3 regions of the Pseudoalteromonas sp. HF66 genome follow, and region 1 is predicted to be linked to each of the others. Evidence: predicted binding sites of a transcription regulator. Region 1 holds the regulator's gene; each other region holds the start of a gene.
The links. The regulator MetJ, encoded in region 1, represses methionine synthesis genes. The targets are predictions, from matches to a motif close to TAGACGTCTAGACGTCTA.
Positions count from the first base shown of each region.

Region 2: the regulator MetJ is predicted to act here: its motif matches at 1,137-1,154, upstream of metK (methionine adenosyltransferase).
Region 3: the regulator MetJ is predicted to act here: its motif matches at 4,962-4,979, upstream of metA (homoserine O-succinyltransferase).

Region 1 covers NZ_JAATOU010000014.1:59,818-67,739, forward strand. Annotated here, with positions in the region: gene metL (bifunctional aspartate kinase/homoserine dehydrogenase II) at 1-1,136, opposite strand, end outside; gene metB (cystathionine gamma-synthase) at 1,142-2,401, opposite strand; gene metJ (met regulon transcriptional regulator MetJ) at 2,626-2,946, shown strand; gene HCZ11_RS14125 (malic enzyme-like NAD(P)-binding protein) at 3,046-4,287, opposite strand; gene rpmE (50S ribosomal protein L31) at 4,860-5,075, opposite strand; gene priA (primosomal protein N') at 5,309-7,489, shown strand; gene HCZ11_RS14140 (SPOR domain-containing protein) at 7,505-7,922, shown strand, end outside.
Region 2 covers NZ_JAATOU010000011.1:85,062-92,983, reverse strand. Annotated here, with positions in the region: gene tkt (transketolase) at 1-989, opposite strand, end outside; gene metK (methionine adenosyltransferase) at 1,256-2,407, shown strand; gene HCZ11_RS12390 (diacylglycerol kinase) at 2,468-2,872, opposite strand; gene HCZ11_RS12385 (LTA synthase family protein) at 2,880-4,862, opposite strand; gene HCZ11_RS12380 (START domain-containing protein) at 4,961-5,614, opposite strand; gene HCZ11_RS12375 (CYTH and CHAD domain-containing protein) at 5,619-7,139, opposite strand; gene HCZ11_RS12370 (TIGR04211 family SH3 domain-containing protein) at 7,353-7,922, shown strand, end outside.
Region 3 covers NZ_JAATOU010000004.1:6,083-14,004, forward strand. Annotated here, with positions in the region: gene cyoC (cytochrome o ubiquinol oxidase subunit III) at 1-259, shown strand, start outside; gene cyoD (cytochrome o ubiquinol oxidase subunit IV) at 259-618, shown strand; gene cyoE (heme o synthase) at 761-1,645, shown strand; gene HCZ11_RS05590 (histone deacetylase) at 1,728-2,636, opposite strand; gene HCZ11_RS05595 (PilZ domain-containing protein) at 2,690-3,055, opposite strand; gene ettA (energy-dependent translational throttle protein EttA) at 3,171-4,844, opposite strand; gene metA (homoserine O-succinyltransferase) at 5,044-5,991, shown strand; gene HCZ11_RS05610 (homocysteine S-methyltransferase family protein) at 5,981-7,048, shown strand; gene metH (methionine synthase) at 7,058-7,922, shown strand, end outside.

The DNA.
Region 1 (7,922 bases):
TGATCTGTAAGCGTAATTACATCAGTTGTTGGTGCAACCACTGCACAACCACTTAAATTAGACTCAACAATATTGGCGCGACCCGCTAAGTGGCCTACAACCTGATGAGTGCTTTGGCCTGGCACTAATAAGTAAGTATCGCCATCTTTAGTAAAGTGGTGCAGGCTGTGCTGGATTAACTGGCTTAGTTCACCTACTTCACCACTACTAAGTTTATCAACCCGTAATAAATCGATGTTATCTAAGGTAGTAATAAAACGTTTTGCTTTGCTATAGCCTTCTTTTACTACTTCGGTTGGCGTTGCATCGCAATCAAAGCTACTTCTAACAACTAGCTTGATCTCGGTGCCTTTTAACGGCGATAACGTCTTAGCATGCAGTACAGGATTACCTAAACGTGCTAATAAGTTAGCTTGCTCGCGACAAACCTTGGCATATTTAAGCGCATTTTTAACTTTACGAGGATCTGTACTAAACACGCCTTGTGTATCGGTCCATATAGACACTTGTTTCGCAAAAGTATAACTGGCCAGTAACGTCGCACTGTAATCACTGCCGTTGCGCCCTAATGTAACCGTATTGCCTTGGCAATCCACAGCTATAAAGCCCGTTACTACGTTTATGTGTGACTTACTAATTATACTTGTGCATTGCTGCTGATTTTTTTGATGTAATAGTTGCCCGTCATTTAAAGTAAATAACTGCCTTGCATCAACATCTTGCGCAGCGACACCGAGCTGATTTAGGTAAGCGGCCAACAAGCGCGCCGACCATACTTCACCATGGGCAAGTAAAGGCGCCTCAAGTAACTGCTGTTGACTAATTAATTCATTTAAAACCGCAAGCTCATCATTTAGCTGCGCCAACGCCTGTTGTTTATTCTGGCCTGTAAGTAATTGCTCAATTAAGGCTCGTTGATTGTTATCAATAAGCAATAAAATATCGTTAACAGCTTGCCTATCTTGCTGCTGGTAACTTTGCCAAAGTTTTACTAGAGTATCGGTTGTTTTACCTGATGCCGACACAACCACACAGTCACCCTGCTCTGTATTCGCTAGAACGATGTTAGCTACCGCATGATAACGATCTGCAGAGCTTAAGCTTGAGCCACCAAATTTATGAACAATATTTACCATCTCTTCTACCACAATGCCGTATGCGCAGGCGTTAACTTAAATGACGCGTTTTGTTGTGTATCTTGCTGTGTTTGTTTTACTTCAGCTTTAGCAGCTTGCTGGCCTTGACCTGGTTTTACTAAATTGAAAACACGGTCTAAATCTGCGATAAGATCTTTTACATCTTCAATGCCTACAGAAATACGGATCAAAGTATCGCCCACACCGGCTTCAAGGCGCGCTTTAGGCTCCATGCCTGCGTGGGTCATTGTTGCAGGGTGACAAATCAAGCTTTCTACCCCACCTAACGACTCTGCAAGGCTAAAGTCTTTAAGACTGGTTAAAAACGCTGCAGCATCGTTAATGTCGCCTTTAATATCAAAGCTCACCATGCCACCAAAACCACGTTGCTGTGCTTTAGCAAGCTCATGTTGTGGGTGAGAAGCAAGGCCTGGATAATAAACTTGGCTTACAAAAGGAGAGTTTTCTAAATACTCCGCAATCGCAAAAGCATTTTCTTGATGCTGCTTTAAACGCACATTTAAAGTACGTAAACCACGAAGCGTTAAGTAACTGTCAAATGGTGCACCAGTAATACCGATATTATTTGCCCACCAAGCAAGCTCATCACCTAGCTCTTGCGTAGCAGCAATCACCGCACCGCCAACCACATCAGAGTGACCATTAATATATTTAGTAGTTGAGTGAACAACAATATCAACACCAAACTCAATTGGGTTTTGCAGCGCAGGTGATAAGAAGGTGTTATCAGCCGCAACTAAAGCATCACACTGCTTAGCAATACTAGTGATTGCTTTAATATCTGTTAAACGCAAGATTGGATTACTTGGCGTTTCTATCCAAATCAACTTAGGTTTAATCGATAAAATTTCTTGGAGATTTTCAGATTTCGTTAAATCCAAAACTTTTAGTTTTAACAGGCCACGCTTTTCAAGCGAAGTGAATAAACGATAACTACCACCATAGCAGTCATGTGGGATCACTAAGGTGTCGTCACTGTTTAATAGCTGAGTCGCTAAATGCACTGCTGACATACCTGTTGCAGTAATAATACCTCTAGCGCCACCTTCAAGTTCAGCTAAGGTTTCAGCTAAGATATCGCGATTCGGGTTACCGCTGCGGCCATAGTCATACTGGCGCTTAGTATCAAAATCAGCAAATGAATAGGTGGTTGATAAGTAAATTGGCGGTACAACCGCGCCATGATGTTTATCGGCTTCGATGCCGTGACGAACAGTAATCGTCGCTTTATTTTTATCGCTCATTTCATCACCTATTCCTGAACTGGATGTTTAGACGTCTAAAAGGTTAGATGATCAAATATGAGAAGTCAAAGCATTTATCGCTCACACATAGAAGTTTATACATTTACACCACTAGATGGCTAAATAACTAGTATTTGACTATCTTTTTTAAAGAGATAGAATTTCCGCATCTTGCGCTGTGAATAAGGCGTAAATCACTGACAACCGAGGCAACGAAACAACTTATGGCTAAATGGAACGGTGAATACATTCACCCATATGCAGAACACGGTAAAAAATCAGAACAAGTAAAAAAGATTACCGTATCAATCCCACTTAACGTATTAAAAGTATTAACTGACGAGCGTACACGCCGCCAGATCAATAACCTGCGTCATGCGACGAACAGCGAGTTATTGTGTGAAGCTTTCTTACATGCTTTTACAGGTCAACCATTACCAAATGATGACGACCTTCGTAAAGACAACCCTGAAAAGGTACCTGAAGAAGTTAAAAGAATTATGCAAGAAATGGGGTTAGATATCCCAGTGCTTGATTCAGAATAAGTATTTCGGCCATCGGATCACCGCCGATAATCGCAGATATAAAAAAACTCAGCCAAGGCTGAGTTTTTTATTAGCGTTATACAATTTGAGTAATTAAGTTTAACGCATGTAATCTTCTGGCATCTCGATTTGCGCTACACCTGACTCCACTGCAGCTTCAGCAACAGCACGTGCAATACGAGGTAATAAACGCGGGTCCATTGGCTTAGGAATGATGTACTCAGCACCAAACTCTAGTGACTCAACACCAGCCGCTTTCAGTACTTCATTTGGTACAGACTCTTTAGCGATACCACGAATAGCGTGTACTGCCGCAATTTTCATTTCATCATTAATTGCCGTTGCACGCACATCAAGCGCACCGCGGAAAATAAACGGGAAGCAAAGCACGTTATTTACTTGATTAGGGAAGTCTGAACGACCCGTAGCCATAATTAAATCGTTACGTGCACTGTGCGCAACTTCTGGTGCAATCTCAGGATCTGGGTTTGAACACGCAAACACGACTGGTTTATCAGCCATTAGCTTAAGATCATCTGCAGTTAATAGGTTAGGACCTGATACACCAACGAATACATCAGCATCAGCAATAACATCTTGTAATGTACGCTTATCAGTATTATTAGCGAATAGTTGCTTATACTCGTTTAAGTCATCACGACGAGTATGGATCACACCTTTACGGTCAAGCATATAGATGTGCTCACGTAGTGCGCCACATTTAATTAAAAGCTCCATACAAGCAACTGCGGCAGCACCGGCACCTAAACATACAATAATGGCATCTTCGATATCTTTACCTTGTACTTCAAGGGCATTAAGCATACCGGCAGCAGTAACAATAGCTGTACCATGCTGGTCATCATGGAAAACGGGAATATCACAGCGTTCAATAAGCGCTTTTTCGATTTCAAAACATTCTGGTGCTTTAATATCTTCTAAGTTGATACCACCAAAGGTATCAGCAATATTAGCAACCGTATTGATGAAATCTTCTGTTGTGCGGTGTTTTACTTCAATATCAATTGAATCAAGGCCAGCAAAACGTTTGAATAATAAGGCTTTACCTTCCATTACAGGTTTTGATGCAAGCGGACCTAAGTTACCTAAACCTAAAATTGCGGTACCGTTTGAAATAACCGCAACCATGTTACCTTTACCTGTGTACTTATAGGCATTTGCTGGATCAGCAGCAATTTCGCGGACCGGTTCAGCCACACCTGGGCTATAAGCTAAAGCGAGATCGTTAACCGTTTCGGCTGGCTTGGTTAGTTCAACACTAATTTTACCTGGAACGGGGTGAGCGTGGTAATGTAATGCTTGTTCACGAAAATCTGACATAACGCGATAGTATCCTGCAAAAAGTTAAAAAGTGAGAGAGCTTGCATCAGTACGATACCTGTAATGTATAAAAATTCCAAGTATTATCAGGTCTATCCTGTTATAAGCTATATCGCTTAATTTTAAAGGATTTCCCCACAATTTCTGTGCATAGTTGCGATTAATTAGACATAAAAATTCACCTATTTATGGCCTTTTAAGCACGTGTTTTTGTATTTTGTATGCACGAACACTGCAAATAGCCGAAATTAACCTAAAACCGCCATTTCAACGAAGTTCACAGCATTTAATTACGAAATTATTTAAAATTATTATTTTTAATAACTTTTAGATACCAATACGCTTAATTAAGTATTATTGCGGATTGGTATGCATTTATACAAAAAAGAATATAGTCAAGGGTTTACACTTTGTCTGCACAATTAGCGACATAGTGGGCATAACACTCAGAAATAGTTATGCAAAAGAAATAAGTGAAGATGGTAAGTTAGTGATGAGTTCAAAGTATACTTAATGAATTTTAGGTATAAAAAAAGCACCCTAAGGTGCTTCTTTTAACTAAACAGCAGAAATTACTTCTTGCTGCTAAGTGCACCGAAGCGCTTGTTGAAACGATCAACACGGCCGCCAGTGTCTAGAATCTTTTGCTTACCAGTGTAAAACGGGTGACACTCAGAACATACGTCTAAGTGGATGTCTTTACAAAGAGTTGAGCTAGTTTCGAATTTGTTACCACATGAACAAGTTGCAGTGATAGCTTCGTACTTAGGGTGAATACCTTCTTTCATAGGGAACCTCTAGTTAAGGCCGTATCGCTCTCCAAACCCGAAGTCTGGCACCATACGCAGTTAATACAATTAATAGGCCGCGTATTTTATAGCTCAAGTGACCTTGCGACAAGCTTTAAATGCATCTTTCGCTAAAAAAATAATCAAGTGGCCTGTTGTTCAGTATTTGTTGGTAGGTTTTTAACAGTAATTTTAGTACATTATCCTTCTATCTTTGTTTCAGTTGAGTTGTTATGCACTTTGTAGAAGTTGCCATAAAAGTCCCTTTACAGCGTACCTTCGATTATAAAGTTGAACAGCTGCTGCATAGCCCTGACTTAAAGCCAGGTATGCGAGTTCGTGTGCCATTTGGCAGTCAAAAAAAGGTCGCTGTGGTACTCGCTATAAAAACATCAACAGAAGTTCCTGCAGACAAAATTAAAGCTATTATTGATGTAATAGACGACACACCAGTTTTATCAGAGCAGCATCTAGCCTTGCTAAAATTTACTGCCCGCTACTACTGTTACCCATTGGGTGAAACCATTCATACGGCACTTCCGGCTGCTTTAAGACAAGGCGAATGTCCAGATAAAACCAGTATTAATATGGTTGAGCTGACCGATAAAGGCGCAAAGCTTCCATCACTAAAAGCAAAAACCCAGTTGAGTTTATTAAAGCAGCTAGCCGAATCGGGCAAATCATCTGTTACTGAATTAAAAGCACTCGGATTTACAAAAAAAACCATCGACGGCCTACTCGATAAAGAATTGATCACTCAGTTTATCGAACATGATAACCAATGGCAGCAACGCGTGCCGACCGTTGGAAACAAACCAATTCTTAATAAAGAGCAAGCCGTTGCCTGTACAAGCATTAATCAAGCTTGCGGCTTTACTAGCTTTTTACTTGAAGGGGTTACCGGAAGTGGTAAAACTGAAGTGTATTTGCAATGCCTAGAAGAAGTACTTAAAAAAGGTCAACAAGCCTTAGTATTAGTGCCCGAAATTGGCTTAACACCTCAAACCGTTAACCGTTTTCGTCGCCGATTTCCTGATACACCAATAATGCTATGGCATTCAGCACTAACAGACAATGAACGCTTACAAACCTGGCGTTTCTGTGAAAAAGGCAGTTGTGCCATAGTGATCGGTACACGTTCGAGTATTTTCTTACCCTTTTTATCGCTTGGGATGATCATTGTTGATGAAGAGCACGACAGCTCGTTTAAACAGCAAGACACGTTACGTTATCATGCCAGAGATTTAGCCGCTTATAGAGCATACCAGCATAATATTCCACTGGTTTTAGGTAGCGCCACACCGGCACTTGAAACCTTACACAAAGCAATTAATAACAAATATCAGTTATTGAGTCTTACTGAACGCGCCCAAACCAGCACTGATAATCAGTTCCAATTAATCGATATGAAAGGCCAACCAGAACAAGCTGGTATTGCCCATGCCAGCCTTGCCTATATGCGTCAACATTTAGAGCGAGGCAAGCAAGTGATGGTGTTTTTAAACCGCCGAGGTTTTTCACCTACCCTCATATGTCATGAGTGTGGTTGGCTAAGTGAGTGCTCACGTTGTAGCACTAGCGCAACCTTTCATAAAGCCATTGGCCAAATGATTTGTCACCACTGTGGTGAGCAACATCAGGTGCCCCATCAGTGTCCAGATTGTGGCAGCACGCAGATTTTTCCAAATGGTAAAGGCACTGAGCAAATTGAAGAGTTTTTAACACAAACCTTCGCTGATATTCCGATTAGTCGTATTGACCGCGACTCAACCCGTCGTAAAGGCAGCTTAGAGAAAGCACTTGATGATATTAATCAAGGTGGTGCTCGTATCTTAGTCGGTACGCAAATGTTGGCAAAAGGCCACCACTTTGCCGATGTGAGTCTCGTTTTAATCTTAGATGTCGATAGTGGTTTATATTCCTGTGACTTTCGCGCGACAGAGCATTTAGCACAGCTAGTTACACAAGTGGCAGGCCGTGCTGGGCGAAGTGGTGAGCCAGGGCAAGTATTACTGCAAACTCACTTTCCTGAGCATCCACTACTACAAGACCTAGTAAATAATGGTTACCAAGATTTTGCCCGCTATGCACTCACAGAGCGAGAAGATGCGCAGCTTCCACCTGTCACTAATATGGCCATGGTTCGTGCAGAAGGGCATAACATTAATCAAGTGGTCGATTTTTTAACTGATTTGGTTCCTGTCCAGAACGTATCTGGTATACAATTGCTTGGTCCGATACCTGCGCCACTGGAACGTGTAGCAGGTAAATATCGCTTTCAATTACATATTCAGGCGCAGGAACGCTCTCACTTACACCAATATTTAGCGCAGATGGTTGACTATATAAGTACTAGTAAATTAGCGCAAAAGGTGCGTTGGAGCCTAGATGTTGATCCTATAGATATGATTTAAGGCCAATTAAGAATCATGGCACAACACGATTACATAAATAAAAAACCAGCAAATCGAAATAATAAAAAACAAGCCCCGGCAAAAAAGCCCTTCCCAATTTTTCTTGTTTTAATTGCGCTTATCTTAGTAGGCGGGTTTGGTTACGGCTTGTGGTATATCAAACATAATGCCGATCCTGAGTTAGTAGAGCAGCAAGCAAACCCAGTTAAAAAAGAAGAAGCTATCATTCCGCCTCCTAAAACGCCTGAGTTCATTAAGGAGATTAAAGAGCATGAAGTTCAAGTCGAGGTCAAAGAGATTGAACAAAAAGGCCCTTATGTAATGCAATGCGGCTCTTTTAGAACCATGGCACAAGCACAAACATTAAAAGCAAAAATCGCTTTTGCAGGCTTAGTTGCCGAGGTAAAGAAAACACAAGGCAGTAATGGTATTT
Region 2 (7,922 bases), on a different contig from region 1:
TTTGTACGGCGTTTAAACTCAGCAGCAAGTTCAGGGTATGCGCTTGCGTAAGCGGCAAATTTTTCGTCCCAGCTTGCTTCTAGTTGCTTACCTTTTTCTTTGCCATCCCACTCGCTGTAAATATCAGCAGGGATCTCAAATGCATCGCCAGTCCAACCTAGGAACTCACGAGATGCTTTAATTTCGTCTTCGCCTAGTGGTGCACCGTGACAGTCATGGCTACCTGATTTGTTAGGTGAACCGTAACCAATCACTGTTTTACAACAAATGAGTGATGGCTTATCAGTAATGCTGCGAGCTTCTTCGATTGCGGCGCGAATTGCATCTGGGTTATGACCATCTACATCGCTTACTACGTGCCAGCCGTATGCTTTGAAGCGTGCTGGTGTGTCATCGCTGAACCAACCTTCTACTTCACCATCAATTGAGATGCCATTGTCATCCCAAAACGCAACTAGTTTACCTAGGCCTAATGTACCCGCCAATGAACAGGCTTCGTGAGAAATACCTTCCATTAAGCAGCCATCGCCCATGAATGCGTACGTGAAGTGATCAACAATATCGTGGCCTTCACGGTTAAACTGTGCAGCTAGCGCTTTTTCGGCGATTGCCATGCCCACTGCATTTGTGATCCCTTGACCTAATGGGCCCGTAGTAGTCTCAATACCAGGAGCGTAACCATACTCTGGGTGACCTGGTGTTTTTGAGTGCATTTGACGGAAGTTTTTAATTTCTTCTAGTGGTAAGTCATAGCCACTTAAGTGCAGTAGAGAATAGATCAGCATTGAACCGTGACCATTCGAAAGAATAAATCGATCGCGGTCTGCCCACTCTGGATTCGTAGGGTTGTGCTTTAGATAATCGCGCCATAGTACTTCCGCGATATCTGCCATGCCCATAGGGGCGCCAGGGTGGCCAGATTTGGCCTGTTGTACTGCGTCCATTGATAAGACGCGAATAGCATTTGCAAGTTCTTTGCGTGATGGCATGAATTCTCCTACCTTTATGTATTTGCGCTGGTTGTTTATGAAGCCCCATTCTTACTTATTGTAAGGGTACAGTGCAATTAAAAATCCGCATTAAATGCACCAATTATGGGCGTTTATTAAGAACAATACGTTATTAGTAATTTTAAATGGACGTCTAGGCGTAAAATTACTATGCAAACATATTTGTTTTCGATAAAATACGCCCCTTAATTTTTTAGCGCTATTACCGACGTTTGTGAAGCGCAATATTTGTGAGCAGAAATACAATGGCAAAACATTTATTTACTTCTGAATCTGTTTCTGAAGGTCATCCGGATAAAATCGCGGACCAAATCTCTGACGCGGTTCTAGATGCTATCTTAGAGCAAGATTCTCATGCCCGTGTTGCATGTGAGACTTACGTTAAAACTGGTATGGTGATGGTTGGTGGTGAAATCACAACTAGCGCTTGGGTTGATATCGAAGAAATCACACGTAAAACAGTACGTGAAATCGGTTACACGCACTCTGACATGGGTTTCGATGCTGACTCTTGTGCAATCCTAAACACTATCGGTAAGCAATCTCCAGACATCAACCAAGGTGTTGACCGTGCTCGTCCTGAAGAGCAAGGTGCTGGTGACCAAGGTCTAATGTTCGGTTATGCATGTAACGAAACTGACGTTTTAATGCCTGCACCAATCACTTATTCACACCGTCTAGTTCAGCGTCAAGCTGAAGTTCGTAAAAGCGGTGAGCTTAACTGGTTACGCCCAGATGCAAAATCTCAAGTAACGTTTGCATACGAAAATGGCAAGCCTGTTGGCATTGATGCAGTTGTTCTTTCAACTCAACACTGTGATTCAATCTCACAAAACGACTTAGTTGAAGCGGTAATGGAAACTATCATTAAACCGGTTCTTCCTGCTGAGCTTATCTCAAGCGCAACTAAGTTCTTCATCAACCCAACTGGCCGTTTCGTAATCGGTGGCCCAATGGGTGACTGTGGTCTTACAGGTCGTAAAATCATCGTTGATACATACGGTGGTATGGCTCGTCACGGTGGTGGTGCATTCTCTGGTAAAGATCCATCAAAAGTTGACCGCAGCGCTGCATACGCTGCACGTTACGTTGCTAAAAACGTGGTTGCTGCTGGCCTTGCTGATAAATGTGAGCTACAAGTTTCTTACGCTATCGGTGTTGCAGAGCCAACATCAATCAGTATCGAGACATTTGGTACAGGTAAATTAGAAGAAGCGCGTCTAATCGAATTAGTACGTGAGCACTTCGATCTTCGCCCTTACGGCTTAATCCATATGCTTGATCTTGAGCGTCCTATCTATCAACCGACTGCGGCTTACGGTCACTTCGGTCGTGAAGAGTTCCCTTGGGAGCGCACAGACAAAGCAGACGCACTTCGCGCAGCAGCTGGTCTGTAATAGGTTAGATAAAATAAAAAAGCGCTTCGGCGCTTTTTTTTTATTTCTGGCTTATCTGATTTAAAGATAACTTATAATTTTTTCGTAAACTGCCACACCCCAGACTAAGGCTAGAATTAGCAACGCCAATGTCACTGCCGCTGAAGCCATATCTTTAGCACGCCCTGATAATACATGATACTCAATCCCTACTCGGTCAGTCAGTGCTTCTATTGACGAGTTAAGTAACTCGACGATTAATAGTAATAAGTAAGGAATAAACAGCACTAACCAATGATTCAACGACTGTGCAAGCACGACTGATAAAGGTAATAAACACACCCCTAGGTAGATTTCAGAGCGAAATGCGGACTCTTCTTTAAATGCCGCTTTAAATCCTTTAACTGAACATTTAGTTGCTTTAAAAATGCGTCCAATACCAATACCATTTGGCTTATTAACCAAGGGAATTTTTGGTTCTTTCATGCTTTTCCTACTGCTCGCCTTTTAGCAACAAGTGCCACGCTATGCCCATATATTGGTTATATGCGTTGAATGTTGCGTTATCTATTTTTGCAAAAGGTGTGCTTTGTTTGTTGTAACGCACATCATATCGCTGCTTTTCGTTGATCAAATGATATTCATAAATCCCCGAAAAGTCACCTCGCCATAATTGTTGTCCTTTGCGAGCTGTCTGAAAGCCAAAAATTGTCCGGTCTGTTGTTGGTGATAATAGTGATTTACCAACGCTATAGAATGCACTATTTGGCTTTGCCACCAAATTCAAAATAGTAGGAGCAATATCCATATGGCTGGCCAGCTGCGGTTCTGCCTTTAGTTGCTGTATAGCTTGACCATAAAAAACAATGGGTACATGAGTGAGTTCATATAAATTAGGCTGGTCATGAATGTAACGACGGCTGTAATGATCGCCAGTAATAACAAAAAGTGCATCAGGGTATTGCGACTCCATCTTATCAACAAACTCTCCAAGCATATGGTCCGCATACCAAAGGTGGCCAAGTGTATAGGGCGACAAAAGTTCTGAGTTTAACTCTCGTAATGCTGAAGGGTAATCATCAATAGACTCCAAGGGGTAGCCATACTGTTTTAAATTTAAATTAAAAGGTCCGTGATAACTGGTTGTCATTACAACATTAAAGGTATTTTCTTTCGCTTTATTAGCAACCAGTTCGAATAGTTGTTGATCATCTATACCCCACACACCTGCTGAACCTTTACCTCCCATGTCTGCTGCTGAATATAATCTATCAACACCTTGTGATTTTGCGTATGTCCCAATATTCTGCCAAGACAATAACCCCCCATAAAAAAACTGGCTGCGATAGCCTTGCTGTTCCAATTGCTCGAATAACGACATTGGACTAGCTGGTTTTTGTGGGCCAATCTTGCTCATATTAACGCCTGCATAAGGAATGCCGGATAAGATGCTTGAAAGCGAGTTCATTGTGCTACTCGCTGCAGGCAATGCATCTGGGAAATACAAACCTTTTTCAGCCAGTTTTTGTAACTGTGTTGTAAGACCTAGCCCAAAATACTTTTCTTGCAATGGCCACGAATCATAACTTTCCATTATGATAAGAAATATTCTCGATGGCTGCGTAGTAAGTACGCCAGTTGTAGTATGCTTTAAATTAATTAGCGGTTCGCTAATAGATTGATCATTAGCTAAATAAGGATTCTTGGAGTTAGCGCCATGACTCTGAAGTTCATTATAATCTCTGATTGCGTATATAAAGCTTCTCAACGGATTTATGACTAAGTTATTGGCGAAAGGATCTGGTGTCACTGCAGACCATTTGCGCATTGCAGGGCGAGATTCAAAAGACCCTCTTACAGCACAAATTGTTAAAACAACCATGATTATAACAAGCACTGTGCGCTTGACTTTACAATCCGTAAACAAATTACTCAGTACATGAAGCTGATGCCGATTAATCCAATTGCAAATGTTAAATGAAAAATACAATAAAACACATAATGTAATGACACTACCCCATGGTTTATATTGCATAGCGACTGTCTTGAGAATTGCGGCCTGATCGTCATGCAGCCCTTCAAACATGAAGTAATTAAACTGACTACCATACTCAGCTATGTAGGTCACACTAACAACACATAGTAACACGCTTAAACTAAGATATATCTGAGCACTGTAATGACGAACACTAGCAACCCAATGCGATTTTCGAATTGGTTGTAAGAAACAGTTAAAAATAAATGGAATTGCTAAGCAAACACCAGCAGCAGCAGAATCAAAGGCAAAGCCTGCTTTTAATGTCGTTGCAAATGTATCGAGTGTTAAAGGACTACTAAGATGGTCATAAAAATAGAATAAGAAAAACACTCTAAATGCCATAAATAAAGTGACACCAGCTAGCCATAACATTGCCAACCGAGTATTTTCCTCAACAAAGGCATACCACCGACTTGTAGCAAACGGCTTAAGTTCCATAAATACAATATCCCTGTAATAACAACGAAACAGAGTGTACTTAAAAAAGGAACGAATTCAATCAATCTATTGTAATTATATGTAATATTTTTGTATTACTACTCAAAATGAGGGCATGAACCGATACGGCTGGGTGATTTGATACGAGAAAATTGATTATTAGCTAATTGTTCTCGGAGTGCTTCTAGAGTTTTATAGACGCTTTTTAACGACACTTTATTACTTAACCAGCGGGGAATTGAGCCACTTGGATCTGCATAGGCTTGATGGCGTACCAACAAATTGCTTTGTTGCTCTTCTAAACGCCAATAAGCGGTAAGGTCTTTAATACGCACAATGCCTGCAACTTCGGCTTTTGCATACGGTTGGCTTTTGATTTGTAACTCTGTTTTGTGTTCATCCAAAGCATGATAACAAGAGTAACTCACTAAATCTCGGTCTGACACCGGCCAAGGCGAATTAAAATGGGTGTAAACAAGCGTTTCCGAGGGGCTTAAGCGCTCCATTAAGGTCACGCTTTTTACATTTTCAAGCCAATTTGGTGCATTGTCGGTATCACTTAACAACGCCATAAAGTCACTTGCTTTGGCATTTTTAACCAGCACAGAGGCATTAATTTCTACAATGCCAGTGTCGTGTTTTTTATAGCTAACTTTAATATCGTCTTGCTGTTTGTAAGTTTTCCATTCGATAGGATTAGCAAATGCCGATAAACTCAACCATGCTAACCCAATCCATAGGCCAAAGCGCATTGATTTACAGCCAGTAAGGGTCTGTATTAAATGAAGCGTGGCGACTTTGCTCCATTGCACTCACTAAAAATTCAGACTTTTGATCAAGCCATGATTGAATTTTTGTCAGCTCTAAGTCGTCTTGTCCTGCACATAATTGCTTTAAGTACTCAAGGGTACTTAACTCATAAATACCATGCGAGATATCGACCCACGGCATACGAAACTCATTTCGATCCTCTCTATCGAACAAAGCCCCTAAGCAGTTGCCGCTAAGTAATGAGTTTTCAAGACGCGTGCGCAGTGCCAAATAATCTTTATCTGTAAACACTTGCTGCTCAGGAATGAGCTCGTGCATGTCGTGCCAATCTTTAGCAAATAAACGCTTAGCAATATCGGCAACCGGTTTTTCCGCAGCCTGAAACTCAGCTTGCCCCCATGATTTGCGCCATTGCTTTTCAATTAACCACGTCGTTAGCTGTAATAGCAAGCGGTTGTATCGGGTGCTATGGAATAGTGTTTCAATATCGTCAATGCTTGGCTGTAGTTCTTTTAAGTCATTAATAACCTGTGTGAGCTCTGGCGCACTGTTGATCTTTTTGTAGTATGCATGGCGCTTTGAGGTGTACGTTTTTAGCTGAATTGCATTTTCAACCCAAGCTAATTCACTTAATAACCACTTTAACTCAGTGCGCAATGATTCAGTGTCGTCTTTGCTAACAATGTCGTCAAAAAGCCAAAATGTATGACGAATTAAACGAATACCGTCGGTCACACGCTTAAGCGTTTTTAAACTCGGTTTAATGAAGTAACACGCTTCATGTTTTTGTACAAAACGAATCGCGTAGTTGATACTTTCGATTAATGCTTGCTCTTGCGTAGCATCACGTTTTAACGGCACAAAGCCGATTGATTTACTTGCTTTTAATGGCTTGTCATCGGCAAGCCCATAACCACGTGCAGCTTTAGAATAAAGACCTAAGCGAACATGACTCTCACTAACTAATTTATCCGCTAATGCAAACAGTTCATTGCGGCTACCTTCGATAAGTTCGATTTCAAGTTCAGAAATTGGCTCAACCTGACCCGATGCAGCAACTTCACCTTTATCTAACACCACTTCAATTTTTGCACCATTTTCGGTTTCGAGTAACCATGTACGGCGAATGAAATTTGTACTAAAAATTGGGTATAGATTCTCAGCAATGGCAGACACTTGCATTCCATGCGGCCAAATAGCGGCATCAAAAGCAAGTAAATCAGGGCGATTACCTGTGAGTGGCAAGTTGTATTCAGGGCGCTGATGAAGACCACCAACCACTTCGCCGGCAAGTTTGATGGTTTGCTCACAATCACTATCGCAACAACGAGTACGTAGGCCAATATCTAAAGCACGTAATTCTCGGCTTGGCGTATCGTAATAAGCATTTTGTAAGCTTCGCGACGGTTTATTAGTAACGGTTTTTGCAAATTGGGTAATTAATGCGGGGATCAGTGGAACAACGGCATCTGACACCAAAAACTTCAGTTCTATCTCAGTATCCATTCGTTTTGCGGAGTACATTTAAAATAAATAAGTGCTCAAAATAAACAAAGCAGCTACTTAATGCAAATTTTTTCCTGATTTTTGCGACCAAGTCTAATCACGGATTACAATATCAGCCTTGCTATTGATAGTTGAAATCCCTACTATCTCTATACTTAAAGAAATTATAAATTTAGCCACTTCTAGGCAAGATCACATTAACAAGGTAGATTGATGTTAAAACAGTGTATTTTTGGGTTGCTCCTTGCGGCCACCTCTTTTATTAGTTACGCAGAAGAAGCGCCAAGCAGCGACAGCCAAAACACCGCCTATATAGTCGATAACCTGTACACCTTTATGCACTCTGGTCCAAGCAAAAACTACCGTATACTGGGCTCAGTCGATGCAGGTACACAAGTTATGTTGTTATCGGATGAAGATAATGGTTACTTTAAAATTCGTGATGATAAAGATCGTGAAGGCTGGGTAGAAGCAAAATTCGTAACCGAAAATGCAGGTATCCAACAACAATTTCAAGCCCTAAATAATGATATGACGTTAATGCAAGAGCAACTTCGTCAAGCAGAGATTGAGCTGCCGCAATTACAAGAACAAAATAGAGCACTGACAGATCAAAACCTAGCACTTAGCAAGCAAATCGAAACCCTTAAGAACACCATCGAGTCTGAGCGTAATGCAAAACAAACCGCAAGTGCTAAAGAGAAACGCCAGCTATTAACTTATGGCGGTGCCATTGCATTTATTGGTTTACTGTTAGGCATTATCCTAACTGTAGTGTTATCT
Region 3 (7,922 bases), on a different contig from region 1:
ATTCCATCACCTAATTGCGCATGGCAATGGCCCTCAGCAAAGTGCCTTTTTAACATCGTTCTTCTCTTTAGTGGGCTTACACGGTCTTCACGTTACAGCAGGTCTTATTTGGATGACTGTCCTGATGATTGAAGTTGTGCGCCGTGGTTTAAACCCACAAACAGTGACACGCCTAAGTTGTTTAAGCTTATTCTGGCACTTCTTAGATGTGGTGTGGATCTGTGTATTTACCGTTGTTTATTTAATGGGAGCAATGTAATGAGTCACAGTGAATCACATGTAATTAATAACTTAGAAGTTCATGCACATAATGATCAATCACATGGCAGCGTTAAAGACTATTTAATTGGTTTTGTATTGTCAGTGGTTTTAACAGCTATTCCATTTTGGGCTGTGATGAGTGGCTCGTTTTCTAAAACGACCACTGCATGGTGCATCGTGAGCATGGCGATTGTGCAAATTTGGGTGCATTTGAAATATTTCTTACACCTAAACTTCAAAACAGAAGACGGCAAAGCAAGTTCATTGTCGTTTATCTTTAGTGCTTTAATCATCGTGATGGTGGTTGGTTTGTCGGTGTGGATCATCTACGAATCGAACGCCATGATGATGTACTAATAACAATTACTTTGTAATTGGTAAAAAGATTTACGAAAGGAGCTGGTTAGTCTGAGGTTGTGTCTCCAGTTCTTACAGTCTGTTACTAACTAGTTTCTTTCGTAATATTGCGTTTGTGCTGAAAATTAGAGGAGTCGAGGAAGTGTTTCGACGTTATTTAAATGTCACTAAACCTGGCATTATCATGGGCAATTTGATCTCTGTCGCGGGGGGATTCTTGCTAGCCTCTCGCGGTGATATTGACCCATGGTTAATGATCGCAACCTTACTAGGGTTATCTTTAGTAGTGGCATCAGGATGCGCGATCAATAACGTAATTGATCGTGATATTGATGTTGCTATGGCGCGCACTCGCAAACGCGTCACAGTAACTGGCGAAATGTCAGCAAAGGCAGCTATGGCACATGGCATCGTGCTTGGTGTTATTGGTTTCGGCTTATTAGCTGTGTATACCAACGTAGTGGCACTCTTATTTGCTACTTTTGGTTACGTCATCTACGTAGGTGTGTACAGCTTATATATGAAACGTCGTTCTGTGTACGGCACCTTTGTAGGAAGTTTATCTGGCGCAGTACCGCCTGTAGTGGGGTATTGTGCCGTGACTGGGCAGTTTGATGCTGGTGCTGTGATTTTATTGGTTATGTTTAGTCTATGGCAAATGCCTCATTCATATGCAATTGCAATCTTTCGTTATAACGACTACCAAGCGGCCAGAATTCCTGTGTTACCTGTAGCGCAGGGGATCGAGAAGGCAAAGCATCACATTGTTTTATATATCGCCGTGTATGCGTTGGTTGTGATGTTATTAACCATTAGTGGTTATACAGGTTTAGCCTTTATGGCTGTAGCTTGTACAACGAGTTTTTGGTGGTTGCTAATGGCGCTTCGTGGCTATCGTCGCAATATTGATGTAAGCGGCTGGGCGCGCCAAGTGTTTGCTTTTTCAATTGTAAACATCACGGTTTTGAGCATAGCTATGGCTTTAGATTACCATTCGGTAGCTCCACAGCTACTTGTTTTAACTTAGAAAAAAGTTGCTAACATATCCCAATGTTACAGTAGCAAAGGCCCGGTTTTTTTCTCCACCGGGCCTTTTTTCTTTGTCGTTATTAAAAGCGAGCCGCTTGTTCAACTACAATGCCGTGACGAGCCGCTAAACGGCGATGATCTTTATCATAACCACCCCCAATTACGGTTGCGACAGGTACATTGTGCTCAAGGCAGCGCTTGAAGACTAAATGGTCGCGTTGCTCTATCCCTTGCCAGCTTATATCAAGTTTACCTAAACCATCTTGCTGCCATACATCAACACCTGCATCATAAAGTACTAAATCTGGGTTTAGGGTGTTTAATAAATAACTCAGCGTATCGTCAACAACGCCTAGGTATTCACTATCAGCGACATTCGGTGCTAAACCTATGTCTAAGTCGCTGGCTGATTTTCGAAACGGAAAATTCTTTTCACAGTGAATAGAGCAGGTATAGGCGTAGGGCTGATGTGCCAGCATTGCTGCGGTACCATCACCTTGATGAACATCTAAATCAAAAATAAGTATATTGGTCACTTCGCCACTTTTTATCAGGGTTTCGCTGGTGAAAGCTAAGTCGTTTACCATGCAATAGCCTGAGCCAAAGTCAGTATGAGCATGGTGAGTGCCACCGGCTAAGTGACAAGCGATGCCATGTTTAAGTGCTAAGCGTGCTGCTTGTAAGGTGCCAAGTGGGGCGGTAAAAGTACGTGCCATCAGCTCTTTTGACCAAGGTAAGCCAATGCGGCGCATCGCCTTTTCATCTAATCTATTATGCCAAAGGTCGTTGATGTAATTTTCACAGTGCACTAATTCAAGGGGCTCAGGGGTGCCAAGCACCGGCTGTGTTAGGTTGTCATTTATTAATCCAAGGCTTTGTACATGCTCATATAAATAAGCAAACTTACTCATCACAAAGCGATGGTTAGGATCGAAACTAAACGAGTAATTTGGGTGATACACCAAGGGTAAGTGGGGATTTAACTGCATAGCTCATAGGATAGCTGAATTTGCTACAGCATAACGAATCTACTGGCAAATGTTTACTCTGGTGCGTGAATTAAATGGCCCAACTCGCGATGTAATAATGCTTCATCACCCAAGTTTAGCTCAATCAGTCGTTTTAAGTGAGTAATACTATCAATATCTATATGTTCACAGCGAAGGCCTGCATGTTGATGCTCAATATGGCACAGCTCCACTTGCATTTTTATCTCGATATTTGACTCTGGCAGGGTAAAGATTAAGTCTGCCTTACTATGAATAGGCACTAAAAATGAATCACTTTTAGTAATAAGCGCACCTTGCAAAGATAGATCAAGTAACTGACAGTGGTAGTCGTTATCTTCGATGCGAAGGATCGCAGGGCAAGAAAATAATACCCGCGAAAACTCTCTGCGTTCATTCATAACTTTATCTCCACCTATATTAACTTAATGAGTATAGATCATTATGAAATTAGTGAGAGAAATGATTATAGCAACAAAAAAGCCCCTAAATCGGGGCTTTTTGAGTATCAGCTAATTAGCCAATTTTTTTGTATTTAATACGCTTAGGTTGTGCCGCTTCTGCGCCTAAGGTTTTCTTCAGCCACTCTTCGTATTCTGTGTAGTTACCATCGAAGAAGTTAATTTGGCCTTCGTCACGGTAATCAAGAATATGTGTAGCAATACGGTCAAGGAACCAACGGTCATGCGAGATACACATTACACAGCCAGGGAACTCTAAAATCGCGTTCTCAAGTGCACGTAGTGTTTCAACGTCTAGGTCATTGGTAGGCTCATCCAGTAGTAATACGTTACCACCTGCTTTTAATAGCTTAGCTAGGTGTAAACGGTTGCGCTCACCACCTGATAGGTCTTTAACGAATTTTTGTTGGTCGTTACCTTTGAAGTTAAAGCGGCCAACATAGGCACGGCTTGGGAATTCAAAGTTACCAATTTTTAATACGTCTTGGCCGTTAGAGATTTCTTGGAAAACCGTGTTGCTTTCGTCCATGTCGCCACGGAACTGATCAACCGTTGCAAGCTCAACAGTGTCACCAACAAGGATCTCACCGCTATCTGGCGTTTCTTCACCACTTAGCATTTTGAACAGGGTTGATTTACCCGCACCATTAGCGCCGATAATACCTACGATAGCGCCTTTTGGCATTGCAAAGTTTAAGTCATCGATTAATACGCGATCGCCAAAGCTTTTCTTCAGACCTTTCACTTCGATAACTTGGTCACCTAAGCGTGGACCCGGTGGAATGAATAGTTCATTCGTTTCGTTACGCTTTTGGTAATCGTTTTGCTGTAGCTCAGAGAACTGTGCCATACGTGCTTTAGACTTAGCTTGACGGCCTTTCGGGTTTGAACGAACCCATTCAAGTTCTTGCGCGATTGATTTTTGACGTGCTTTTTCAGATTTCTGTTCTTGTTGTAAACGTAAATCTTTTTGCTCAAGCCACGATGAGTAGTTACCTTCCCAAGGAATACCTTCACCACGGTCAAGTTCTAAAATCCAACCTGCTACGTTATCTAAGAAGTAACGGTCGTGGGTTACAGCAACCACGGTACCTTCGTAATCGTGTAAGAAGCGCTCTAACCAAGCAACTGACTCAGCATCTAAGTGGTTGGTTGGCTCGTCAAGAATAAGCATATCTGGTTTTTCAAGTAGTAAACGACAGATCGCAACACGGCGACGCTCACCACCCGAAAGGTGTTCAATTTTTGCATCCCAAGGTGGAAGACGTAATGCATCAGCTGCACGCTCTAACACGTTGTCGATATTGTGACCGTCGTGCGCTTGGATGATAGCTTCAAGTTCGCCTTGCTCTTTAGCAAGTGCATCGAAGTCAGCACCGTCCATTGCATACTCGTTGTATACTTCATCAAGGCGGTTTAGTGCATTTTTAACTTCGCTTACTGCTTCTTCTACTGTTTCGCGAACTGTTTTGCTTTCGTCAAGCACTGGCTCTTGCGGTAAGTAACCGATTTTAGTGCCAGGTTGAGGGCGAGCTTCACCTTCAAAGTCTTGATCAACACCAGCCATAATGCGAAGTAACGTTGATTTACCTGCACCGTTTAGACCTAGCACACCAATTTTTGCGCCTGGGAAAAAGTGTAAAGAAATATCTTTTAAGATAGTGCGCTTAGGTGGCACAACCTTAGAAACTCGACTCATCGAGAATATAAACTTATCTGGTAACACCATGAAAGGAGCCTTCAATTTATAAGAAAAATTAACAGCGTATATTGTAGAGGCTCTGTCGCGTATACGTCAACGAAACAGGCTTTTATGGGCTTTGCTTTCAAACAAATAAAATTCATTTGGACATCTAAACATCTAGAGGTTGAAATTTCTAACTATCCGTTCATAATTAGCAGTCAGATAAGTATGCTCGGAGCCAGCTATGCCCATTACAGTAAAAGATGAATTGCCAGCCATTGCAAAATTACGTCAAGAGAACGTGTTTGTAATGCCAAAAAGTCGTGCTAAAACGCAAGAGATTCGTCCAATGCGTTTGGCTATCTTAAACTTAATGCCAAACAAAGTTGAAACCGAAGTGCAATTTATTCGATTATTAGCTAACTCACCGTTACAAGTTAATGTTGAGTTGTTGAGGTTGGATACTCATCGCACGAGTAGTAACTCTGAGCAGCACATGGATACTTTCTATCGTTATTTTTCAGAAGTGAAAGATAATAACTACGATGCCATGATCATAACAGGCGCGCCGCTTGCTCATTTAGAGTATGACGAAGTTGCTTACTGGGATGAACTAAAAGTTATTTTAGATTGGGCAGAGCAGCATGTTACGTCTACGTTGTTTTCGTGTTGGGCGGCCCATGCTGGGCTTTATCATCACTATGGTCTGAAGCGTGAGCTGAAACCAAATAAACTCAGTGGCGTATTTACCCATAAAAGTTATTTTGATCATGCGGCACTTACCCGAGGCTTTGATGACACCTTTTTAGTGCCACATTCTCGCTATGGTCATATTGATATCGAGAAGATCAATGCCTGCGATGAGCTGGTTGTGTTAGCAGGCTCTGAGCGAGTAGGTGCCTATTTAATTAAAAATAAATCAGGTAGCCAAGTATATATTACGGGCCATCCAGAGTACGATGCCCATACCCTAAAAGGGGAGTATTTGCGTGACCAAGAAAAATCAGCTGATGCGCCTAAGCCAGAAAACTACTTCCCTGACGATAACCCAGATAACGAACCGTCGAAAACGTGGCAAAGCCATGCCTTTTTATTGTTTTCGAATTGGTTAAACTATTATGTGTACCAAACTACACCGTATGATATTAACTTAGTTAGCCAAGATGTAAGGACTAACAACTATGCCGAGTAATGCAGTGAATAAACGCGAACAATTAACCGAGGCGCTAAAACAGCGAATTTTAATCCTCGATGGCGCGATGGGCACCATGATCCAAGAACATAAATTAGAAGAACAGGATTATCGCGGTGAGCGCTTTAAAGACTGGCATGTACTTATTAAAGGCAATAACGATTTATTAAGCCTGACTCAGCCAAAAATCATTGCTGATATTCACCGTGCTTACTTAGAAGCCGGTGCTGATATCATCGAAACCAATACTTTTAATGCCACGACTATTTCGATGGAAGATTACGACATGGCTAGCCTTAGCCGCGAAATCAACCTAGAGTCAGCTAAGCTTGCACGCAGCGTATGTGATGAGTTTGAAGCAAAAGATCCAAGCAAGCCTCGTTATGTTGCAGGCGTACTTGGACCAACATCAAAAACCTGTTCTATTTCGCCAGATGTAAACGATCCAGGTTATCGAAATATCAACTTTGATAAGCTGGTGGCCGCGTATGTTGAGTCAACACTTGCACTTATGGAAGGCGGTGCAGACCTCATTTTGATTGAAACTATCTTTGATACGCTTAATGCAAAAGCTGCTTCGTTCGCTGTGGAAGAAGCATTCGAACAGGCTGGTCGTAGTTTACCTGTGATGATCTCAGGCACCATTACCGATGCCTCAGGCCGTACTTTATCAGGCCAAACAACAGAAGCATTTTATAACTCAATTCGCCATATTAAGCCGCTATCAATCGGCCTTAACTGCGCCCTTGGCCCTGACTTACTGCGCCAGTATGTTGAAGAGTTATCCCGTGTTTGTGAAACCTTTACCTCGGTGCATCCAAATGCAGGTTTACCGAACGAGTTTGGCGAATATGATTTAGAAGCCCCTGAAATGGCAAAAGAAATTATTGATTGGGGCAAGTCTGGCTTTATCAACATTGTAGGTGGTTGTTGCGGCACCACACCGGCTCATATAAAGGCGTTTGCGAAAGGCCTTGAAGGTGTTAAACCTCGCCAATTACCTGAGCTTGAAGTGCGTATGCGCTTATCGGGCCTTGAAGCGTGTAACTTAAACTAGGAAACCGACATGACTGACCAAATTGCTGTATTTACTAACGTCGGTGAGCGTACCAATGTAACAGGCTCGGCTAAGTTTAAACGCTTAATTATGGAAGAAGATTACGAGACTGCCCTCGATGTTGCCCGTGAACAAGTAGAAAATGGTGCGCAAGTGATTGATATCAATATGGATGAAGCCATGTTGGATTCGAAAGCTGCGATGGTAAAGTTTTTAAATTTAATTGCATCAGAGCCTGATATCTCAAAAGTACCTATCATGGTCGACTCATCGAAATGGGACGTTATTGAAGCAGGCTTAAAATGTATTCAAGGTAAAGCCATTGTTAATTCAATTTCACTTAAAGAAGGTGAAGAACCGTTCATACGGCAAGCCAAAATAATAAAACGTTTTGGTGCCGCTGCGGTTGTTATGGCGTTTGATGAAGCCGGTCAAGCTGAAACCGCTGATCGTAAGTTCGAGATTTGTCAGCGTAGCTACAAAATACTTGTTGATGATATTGGCTTCCCGCCAGAAGATATTATTTTTGATCCAAATATTTTTGCTGTAGCAACGGGCATTGAAGAGCACGATAATTACGCTGTTGAATTTATTGAAGGTACGCGTCGAATCAAGCAAGGCTTACCGCATTGTAAAGTGTCGGGCGGTGTATCGAATGTATCGTTTTCGTTCCGTGGTAACAACCCGGTACGCGAAGCTATCCACTCAGTGTTTTTATACCATGCGATTAAAGCGGGTATGGATATGGGTATTGTAAATGCTGGCCAATTAGCGGTTTACGACGATATCCCCGAAGAGCTGCGTAAAGCAGTGGAAGATGTGATCCTCAATACCGACCCCGGTGCAGGTGAGCGACTTGTTGAACTTGCACCAA